DNA from 2 places in the Marinobacter salsuginis genome. Region 2 is predicted to be linked to the other one. Evidence: predicted binding sites of a transcription regulator. Region 2 holds the regulator's gene; the other holds the start of a gene.
The links. Region 2 encodes sigma-54, which starts transcription at its own class of promoters, with help from an activator protein. Its sites were predicted from a motif close to ANTGGCATNNANNTTGCTNT; they were not measured.
Positions count from the first base shown of each region.

Region 1 (4,178 bases), 1.6 Mb from region 2:
GAAAGACGTCATCCGCCTGATGCGACGTGAGCTGAAGCCTTCAAGCTTCCGGCTCTGGCGCAAGCGGGTAACCGGACGCAGCACCAAACACCGCCAGTTGCGGCCCGAAGGGGTGAGTCGGGGCTATTGCCCGACCCAGTACAAGCATCGGTAAGCATCGCACCATTGGCATTGCAGGCATGGCTGCGCGATCATGAACACTCAGGTAACAAGCAAGGAACCTACGCAATGGCAGTGTTCAACCAGAAAGATGCCCGGGAACAACTCGATGCCGAGGCCAGCAAGGTACACCGGTCCGACCTTGAGACTCTGCTTGAACGGCAACGCGCGATCGAAGAAAAGGTGAAGGGTAGCGGCAAGCTGGCACGCTTCAGCGGCGACATCAAGCTGATGTTTTCCATGATCCGCGACTACTGGTACGGCAATTACCGGAGCGTACCCTGGAAGACAATCGCGGCAGTGGCAGGGGCACTCCTGTACGTGCTGAATCCGCTGGATGTCATTCCCGACCTTCTGTTCGGCTTCGGATTTATCGACGATGCCGGCGTCGTGGCCCTGTGTCTGAAACTGGTAGAATCCGATCTGCTCCGCTACGCTGCGTGGAAGGAACATCAGGAAGAATCTGAAAACCGGGTCAGTGCGAATTGATTAATTTCTGAACTGACGGTATTCTCCCGCCCCTGCTGTAGGAACACCTGAATCAAATCTGGAGTTGTCGTGGATTTAGCCACTCTCATCGGTCTTGCCGGCGCTATTCTGCTGATTGCATCCGCCGTTATTCTTGGTGTTTCACCTTCCGTATTTATCAACCCTGCTTCATTGCTGATTGTTGTGGGTGGCACCATGTTCGTGGTGTTGGCCAAGTTCAGCGTCGCCCAGTTTCTTGGCGCCTTCAAAGCGGCCGCTCGGGCCTTCAAGTTCAAGCTGCCCGAAACCCAGGCCAGCATTGAAGAGCTGGTGGATATCGCCAACGTGGCCCGCAAAGAGGGCGTTCTTGGGCTGGAGGATAGAGAGATCAGCAGCCCGTTCCTGGCCCAGGGTATACAGATGCTGGTGGACGGTCAGGACGGCAAGACCATCAAGGAGCTCCTGAACAAGGAGCGCCTGATGACCCTCGACCACAACCGTTCTGGCGCCAAGGTATTCACGGCCATGGCCGATGTGGCGCCGGCCATGGGCATGATCGGCACGCTGATTGGTCTGGTTCAGATGCTGTCGAACATGGAAGACCCGAAGTCCATCGGCCCTGCCATGGCGGTCGCACTGTTGACCACACTGTATGGCGCCATGATTGCCACCATGATCGCGACTCCGATTGCCGACAAGCTCTCCCTGCGGATGACCGAGGAAGCGCGCATGCAGTCGCTGTACATTGATGCCCTGGTGGCCATTCAGGAAGGCACCAATCCCCGGATCATCGAGCAGATGCTGTCGAGCTACCTGCCCCCCAAGGAACGCGAGAAAGCGGCAGCAGCTGAAGGCGCCTGACCATGGATGAATTGCCTGAAGAGGAAAAACCGGGGATTCCGGCGTGGGTAGTTACCTTCGCCGATCTCATGTCCCTGCTGATGTGCTTCTTCGTGTTGCTGCTGTCCTTCTCGGAGATTGATGCCCAGAAGTTCAAGCAGATCGCCGGTGAACTCTCCAAAGCCTTCGGCGTTCAGCGGGACGTGCCGGCCCTGGAAATACCCAAGGGTACCAGCCCCATTTTCGACAAGTTTTCTCCCGCACCGCCCGAGCCCACCGTGGTCAACGAGGTCAAACAGACCACCACAGAGGAAGCCCCCGAGCTGCAGACCCTGAAAAGCCCGACCGACATGGCCGTGGAGGCTGCCATGGAAGAGCAGCTGCAGGAAACCATGGACGAAATCCTCAAGGTGCTGGAGCCGGCGATCGCCGATGGGCGCATCAATGTGAGCGAGGATCAGCGGCGAATCGTGATCCGGGTGGAAGAAAAAGGTTCTTTTCCCTCAGGTTCGGCTCAGCTGACCTGGGAATTTGAGGGCCTGTTGCTGGACATGGCCGAGGTTATTGAGGGCATCCCCGGCGACCTGACCATTGAGGGGCACACCGACAACGTGCCTATCCGTACCGATCGCTTCTACAGCAACTGGGATCTGTCGGCTGCCCGGGCCGCTGCGGTGGCCAACGTGCTGGTCGCCCGGGACCAGGTTGAACCCACCCGGCTTTCCGTCACCGGACTGGCGGATACCGAACCCAGAGTTCCGAACAGCTCAGCAGAAAACCGGGCCAAGAACCGGCGCGTGGAAATCATCATCGATCTCTCCGGCCCGATGCAGGAACAGGAGGTTCGCCTCCGGGAACTGATCCAGTCCGAATCGGACGATGACCAGTCGGCACTCGGGATCGAATCCGACAGCTCGACATCAAACGAAATCAGCTGGTAAGCGCACTCTATTTTGGTGCGCCCGACACCAAAACGCACAATACTAGTGCACTTTGGCTCTAAAACACGTCTTTCACATCTTTCCAGAACCACCCAACTGCCCTTCCGCTCTTGAAACGCATTATTTTGGAACAGCTCTTGCTTTAGCTGCACCTCATCAATGCACAACTCAACGTAAAGCGGCCCGCTAGAGGCCGGACACACAACATCAGGAGCGAAAACCCGTGGACATCACGAGTGCAGTACACACCCTGACTGAAAGCGCCAACACGCTGTTCATCCTCATCGGCGCCATTATGGTGCTGGCCATGCATGCCGGCTTTGCTTTTCTGGAAGTAGGCACCGTTCGCCACAAGAACCAGGTCAACGCCCTGGTCAAGATCATGACCGACTTTGGCATCTCTGCCGTGGCGTATTTCTTCATCGGCTACTACATTGCCTACGGCAGCCATTTCATGAGCGGTGCCGCCGAGCTCACCGCCGCCAACGGCTATGATTTGGTGAAGTTTTTCTTCCTGATGACCTTCGCCGCAGCCATCCCCGCGATTGTCTCCGGTGGTATCGCTGAACGGGCAAAGTTCTATCCGATGCTGATTGCCTCGGGCCTGATTGTCGCCTTTATCTACCCCTTCTTTGAGGGGCTGATCTGGAACGGCAACTATGGCTTCCAGGGCTGGCTGGAGAACCAGTTTGGTGCGTCCTTTCACGACTTCGCCGGCTCCGTTGTAGTGCATGCAGTGGGCGGCTGGATCGCCCTGGCGGCCGTTCTGGTCCTCGGTGCACGAAATGGTCGCTACCGTAATGGCAAGGTGGTGGCTTTTGCCCCCTCCAACATTCCCTTCCTGGCCCTGGGCGCCTGGATCCTGACCGTCGGCTGGTTTGGCTTCAACGTCATGTCCGCCCAGACCCTGGACGGCATCAGCGGCCTGGTCGCCGTAAACAGCCTTATGGCGATGGTAGGCGGCATCCTGGTGTCCATGCTGCTGGGCCGCAAGGACCCGGGCTTTATCCACAACGGCCCACTGGCCGGGCTGGTGGCCGTGTGTGCCGGCTCAGACCTGATGCATCCTGTAGGCGCCCTGGTAACGGGCGGTGTCGCCGGCGCTATCTTCGTGTATCTGTTCGAGTGGGCCCAGGCCAAGATCGAGCGCCTGGACGATGTCCTGGGTGTCTGGCCCCTGCACGGTGTCTGTGGTGTCTGGGGCGCGATTGCCTGCGGCATCTTTGGCCAGGAGGCGCTTGGTGGTCTCGGCGGCGTCAGCCTGATGTCCCAGATCATCGGCTCGGTGGCCGGCGTGGTGGTGGCCTTTGTGGGCGGTCTGATTGTCTATGGGGTTATCAACGCCATTTCCGGACTGCGTCTGACCGAAGAAGAAGAGTTCAACGGGGCGGACCTGAGCATCCACCGGATCGGGGCAACCGCGGTCGAATAAGCACTGAGTGTTCAGTCGCCGTAGCCGGTCAATTCCATGTAGCCCTCGCCAGAGTGGCTGCCGGCGACGGTGACAGGGCTTTCCCAATAAGGGTAAAGCCCGTCATTCAGGTAGTTTCCAGGGGGAGCCGAAATTTCAAGGCTCACCCCATAATCCGGAACCTCCAGACGCCAAAGGCGGGGAAAGCCCCGGGCGTCTGGTTCCTCCGGGCGAATGCGAAGCTGACTGGGCTGAAGCGCTACGGGCTCGCCATCCTCCGGAATCCAGGTTCCGGAACGAAAACCTCCGCCTTCTTCCCGAAGCTGGAAAGCCATCAATTTGTCACCCGACTCCAGGTG
Region 1 covers NZ_BGZH01000001.1:2,337,777-2,341,954, reverse strand. The annotation lists gene GJU83_RS10580 (TIGR03643 family protein) at 1-154, shown strand, start outside; gene GJU83_RS10575 (YkvA family protein) at 229-648, shown strand; gene pomA (flagellar motor protein PomA) at 718-1,488, shown strand; gene GJU83_RS10565 (flagellar motor protein MotB) at 1,491-2,408, shown strand; gene GJU83_RS10560 (ammonium transporter) at 2,632-3,840, shown strand; gene GJU83_RS10555 (lipocalin-like domain-containing protein) at 3,852-4,178, opposite strand, start outside.
Region 1: the regulator sigma-54 is predicted to act here: its motif matches at 2,533-2,552, upstream of GJU83_RS10560 (ammonium transporter).

Region 2 (4,178 bases):
AAGCCTCCGGCACCCCGGCCAGATACCGGCAGCCGGCGCGAGAGGGCGAAGGAGAAACCGATGCACGCGCCCTGAACATTACCTGGTCAGCCACCGACAGTCGGCTGACCTTTGAACGGGAAGCAGTCATCGAGCAGAATGGCAACCTGTTCCGTGGCGACGTCATTCATTATGATACCGCCGGCCGGGTAGTGACCGCTGAAGGCGGCGGAGACACGGGCGAAGGCAGCGGCCGGGTAGAGATGGTGATTCAGCCACGCAGCGCCGACAGACGCACTGACAGACAGGAAACCGATGGCAGTTCTGAGAGCCAGTAACCTGGCAAAGAGTTACAAGCAGAAAAAAGTGGTGATCGATGTTTCCCTGGAAATTCGCAGTGGGGAGATAGTGGGGCTGCTTGGCCCCAACGGCGCCGGGAAAACCACCTGCTTCTACATGATCGTCGGGCTGGTCCCTGCCGATCGTGGCCGTATCACCATCGACAGCCGGGATATTACGCCACTGCCGATGCACGGACGCGCCCAGCAAGGCATCGGATACCTGCCCCAGGAAGCCTCGGTGTTCCGTAAATTGTCGGTACGCGACAACATCATGGCGATCCTCGAAACCCGTCGGGGGCTGGGCAAAGCGGATCGAGAGAAAAAACTCGAGGAGTTGTTGGAAGAATTCCACATAACCCATATCCGGGACAGCGTTGGGATGGCCCTATCGGGCGGTGAACGGCGACGGGTGGAAATTGCCCGGGCGCTGGCCATGGAACCGGCCTTCATACTTCTGGATGAGCCCTTCGCCGGTGTCGATCCGATATCCGTAAGCGATATCAAGCACATCATCCGGCATCTGCGTGACAAGGGTATTGGCGTACTGATTACCGATCATAACGTGCGAGAGACCCTGGACATCTGCGAGAACGCCTACATTGTCTCCGGAGGCCACATCATCGCCTCCGGCAATGCCGATGCGATCCTGGCCAACCAGCAAGTCAAGGAAGTCTACCTGGGCGATGAATTCAGGCTGTGACACCGAAAGGCTCATTGTTTTGATGACCTGTAGCAAGTAAACTCGGCAAAGAACTTGCTAGGGTAAAATAAAACGACGGCAAGTAACCGGCATATATAGAATTTTTCACGACTTATGACACAAAGCGCTGATGAGTGACGGATCCTGAACCATGGTTATGAAAGCCTCCTTACAGTTAAAGCTGGGTCAGAGCCTGACCATGACGCCCCAGCTGCAACAGGCGATCCGGCTTCTCCAGCTCTCCACCCTCGACCTCCAACAGGAAATCCAGCAGGCACTGGAATCCAACCCCATGCTGGAGACATCCGAGGACGATGATCAGGCTGACGCAACCTCCGAGAACGACGAGCGCGAGACTAGCGAGAAAGAATCCGCGGCCGAGTCAGCGCCGGAACCTTCGAGCGACTGGGACGAATCAGAGAACGGCCCGGACTGGTCCTCCGAGAACGACATTCCGGACAACATTCCGGACGACCTGCCGGTAGACACCGCTTGGGACGACATCTACCAGTCCGCGCCCGCGCCGGCCGCCCGCAACGACGACGAGAACGATCACGATTTCGAGACCCGCAACTCGCCCACCGAAACACTTCAGGATCACTTGGAATGGCAGCTCAATCTGACCCCGCTGAGTGAACGGGACCAGGCCATTGCCCATGCCCTGATGGACGCTGTGGATGAGCGCGGCTATCTCACCAGCCCTCTGGAAGAAATCCACGCCGGACTGCTGGATGAGAACGAGGAAGACCCTCTGGAACTGGATGAAGTGGAAGCCGTCTTGCACCGCCTCCAGCACTTTGATCCGCCAGGGGTGTTTGCCCGGGATCTGCAGGAATGCCTGCTGATCCAGCTCAACCAGCTACCACCCGAGACGCCCTGGCTGGCCCAGGCGCGACTGGTGATTACCCACTACATCAATCTGCTGGGCAACCGTGACTACGCCCAGTTGCTGCGGCGCAGCCGTCTGAAAGAAGACCAGTTGCGAGAGGTTCTGGCTCTGATCACCGGCCTTAACCCGCGGCCGGGCGACGTGATTGATCGCGCCGAACCCGACTATGTCATTCCGGACGTTATCGTTCGCAAGCACAATGGCCGCTGGCGTGTTGAGCTGAATCCGGAAATTGCCCCGCGCATTCGGGTGAATGCCAGCTATGCTTCACTTATAAGGCGTGCGGACAGCAGTGCCGACAACACCTACCTGCGTGATCAGTTGCAGGAGGCCAAGTGGTTTATCAAGAGCCTGCAGAGCCGCAATGAGACCCTGTTGAAAGTGGCGACCCGTATTGTCGAACACCAGCAGGGATTCCTGGATCACGGCGAAGAAGCCATGAAGCCGCTGATTCTTTCAGACATCGCCCAGGCGGTAGAAATGCATGAATCGACGATTTCACGGGTAACCACCCAAAAATACATGCATACCCCCAGGGGCATTTTCGAATTGAAATATTTCTTCTCCAGCCACGTCAGCACTGACGAGGGCGGTGAATGCTCCTCCACGGCCATCCGGGCGATGATCAAGAAGCTGATTGCTGCGGAAACGCCCAAAAAGCCGTTGAGCGACAGTAAAATTGCAGCCATGCTAGGAGAACAGGGAATCAAGGTTGCGCGACGCACCGTTGCCAAGTACCGGGAGGCCATGCACATTCCGCCGTCCAACGAGCGCAAGCGGCTGGTCTGAATACCCTGGTGCGGGACGCAACACCGTATTCGCCGGCGCACAATGCGCCAGCACCCAGACCGGCTCCCGGGAGCCGGCACGATGACAACAGGAGACGCCTATGCAACTCAATATTTCAGGCCATCACGTAGAACTGACTCCCGCACTGAAAGATTACGTTTCAGAGAAGTTCGAAAAGCTCGAGCGTCACTTCGACCACATCAGTAACTGCCAGGTGACCCTGGAAGTGGAAAAGGTGCGCCAGATTGCGGAAGCCACGTTGCACGTGGTTGGTGGTGAGATTCACGCAAAGGCAGAAAACGAGGACATGTACGCAGCCATCGATGCCCTGATCGATAAACTGGACCGCCAGATCCTCAAGCACAAGGAAAAGAATGTAGACCGGATGCACGGAAACGGCTCTCGCTAACTGGCTGTTTTCATGCAAGTCATCTAATCGAGCTGCGACATGAACAACGTGTCGCAGCCTTTTTTTTAACGGAAACGCAGTCGATCCATGAGCGACACATCCCTGACCATAGACACTATCCTTGTTCCGGAGCTCACCCTCTGCAGGGTACCTGCGTCCAGCAAGAAACGGGCCCTGGAGTTTATTGCCGAGCAAATAAACCACCAGGACAATACGCTCAGCGAGACCCAACTCTTCAACAACCTCATTTCCCGTGAGCGCCTGGGCAGTACCGGCATTGGCCAGGGGATCGCCATTCCCCATTGTCGCCTGGAGGGCCTTGATCACGTGGTGGGCGTGCTGATGACGCTCGAAGAAAGCGTTGAGTTCGATGCCATCGACAATCAGCCGGTGGATCTGATTTTTGCCCTGATCGTCCCGAAAGAGGCAACCAGCGAACACCTGGAGCTGCTCAGCCAACTGGCGGAGAAGTTCAATGAGCGGTCGTTCTGTGATCGCCTCCGGCAATGTGAGGACGCCGGCACGCTGTACCAGCGCATGACCGCCTCAGGCGGCTGATTTTCATTGCAGTGGAGGTGATTTGGTCATGAAGCTGATTATCGTCAGTGGCAGGTCCGGTTCGGGTAAAAGTACCGCGCTTCATGTGCTGGAGGACCTCGGGTTCTACTGCATCGACAATCTTCCCATTGGCTTGCTCTTTCCTCTCACCCGGGAAGCAGCGAGCCAGACCAAGCCCGGCCGGCTCGGCAAGATGGCGGTCAGCATTGATGCGCGCAACCTTTCCGGCGAGCTCGCCAATTTCGAGGAAATTTACCGGCGCCTCCAGGAGACCGGGGTTACCGTTGAAATTATCTTCCTTGATGCCGACGAGCAGTCACTTCTCCAGCGTTTCCACGCCACCCGCAGAAAACACCCGCTGAGTGACGACAAGACCTCCCTCAGGGAAGCCATTACCAGCGAGAAGAAGCTGCTTGAACCACTGTCCAAGCTTTCCGACCTGTATGTGAACACCACCGGTATGTCGATGTACGAACTTCGGGATATGGTGAAGCAGAGAGTTGTGGGCCGGAA
Region 2 covers NZ_BGZH01000001.1:733,006-737,183, forward strand. The annotation lists gene lptA (lipopolysaccharide transport periplasmic protein LptA) at 1-317, shown strand, start outside; gene lptB (LPS export ABC transporter ATP-binding protein) at 295-1,020, shown strand; gene GJU83_RS03355 (RNA polymerase factor sigma-54) at 1,178-2,698, shown strand; gene hpf (ribosome hibernation promoting factor) at 2,799-3,107, shown strand; gene ptsN (PTS IIA-like nitrogen regulatory protein PtsN) at 3,195-3,665, shown strand; gene rapZ (RNase adapter RapZ) at 3,694-4,178, shown strand, end outside.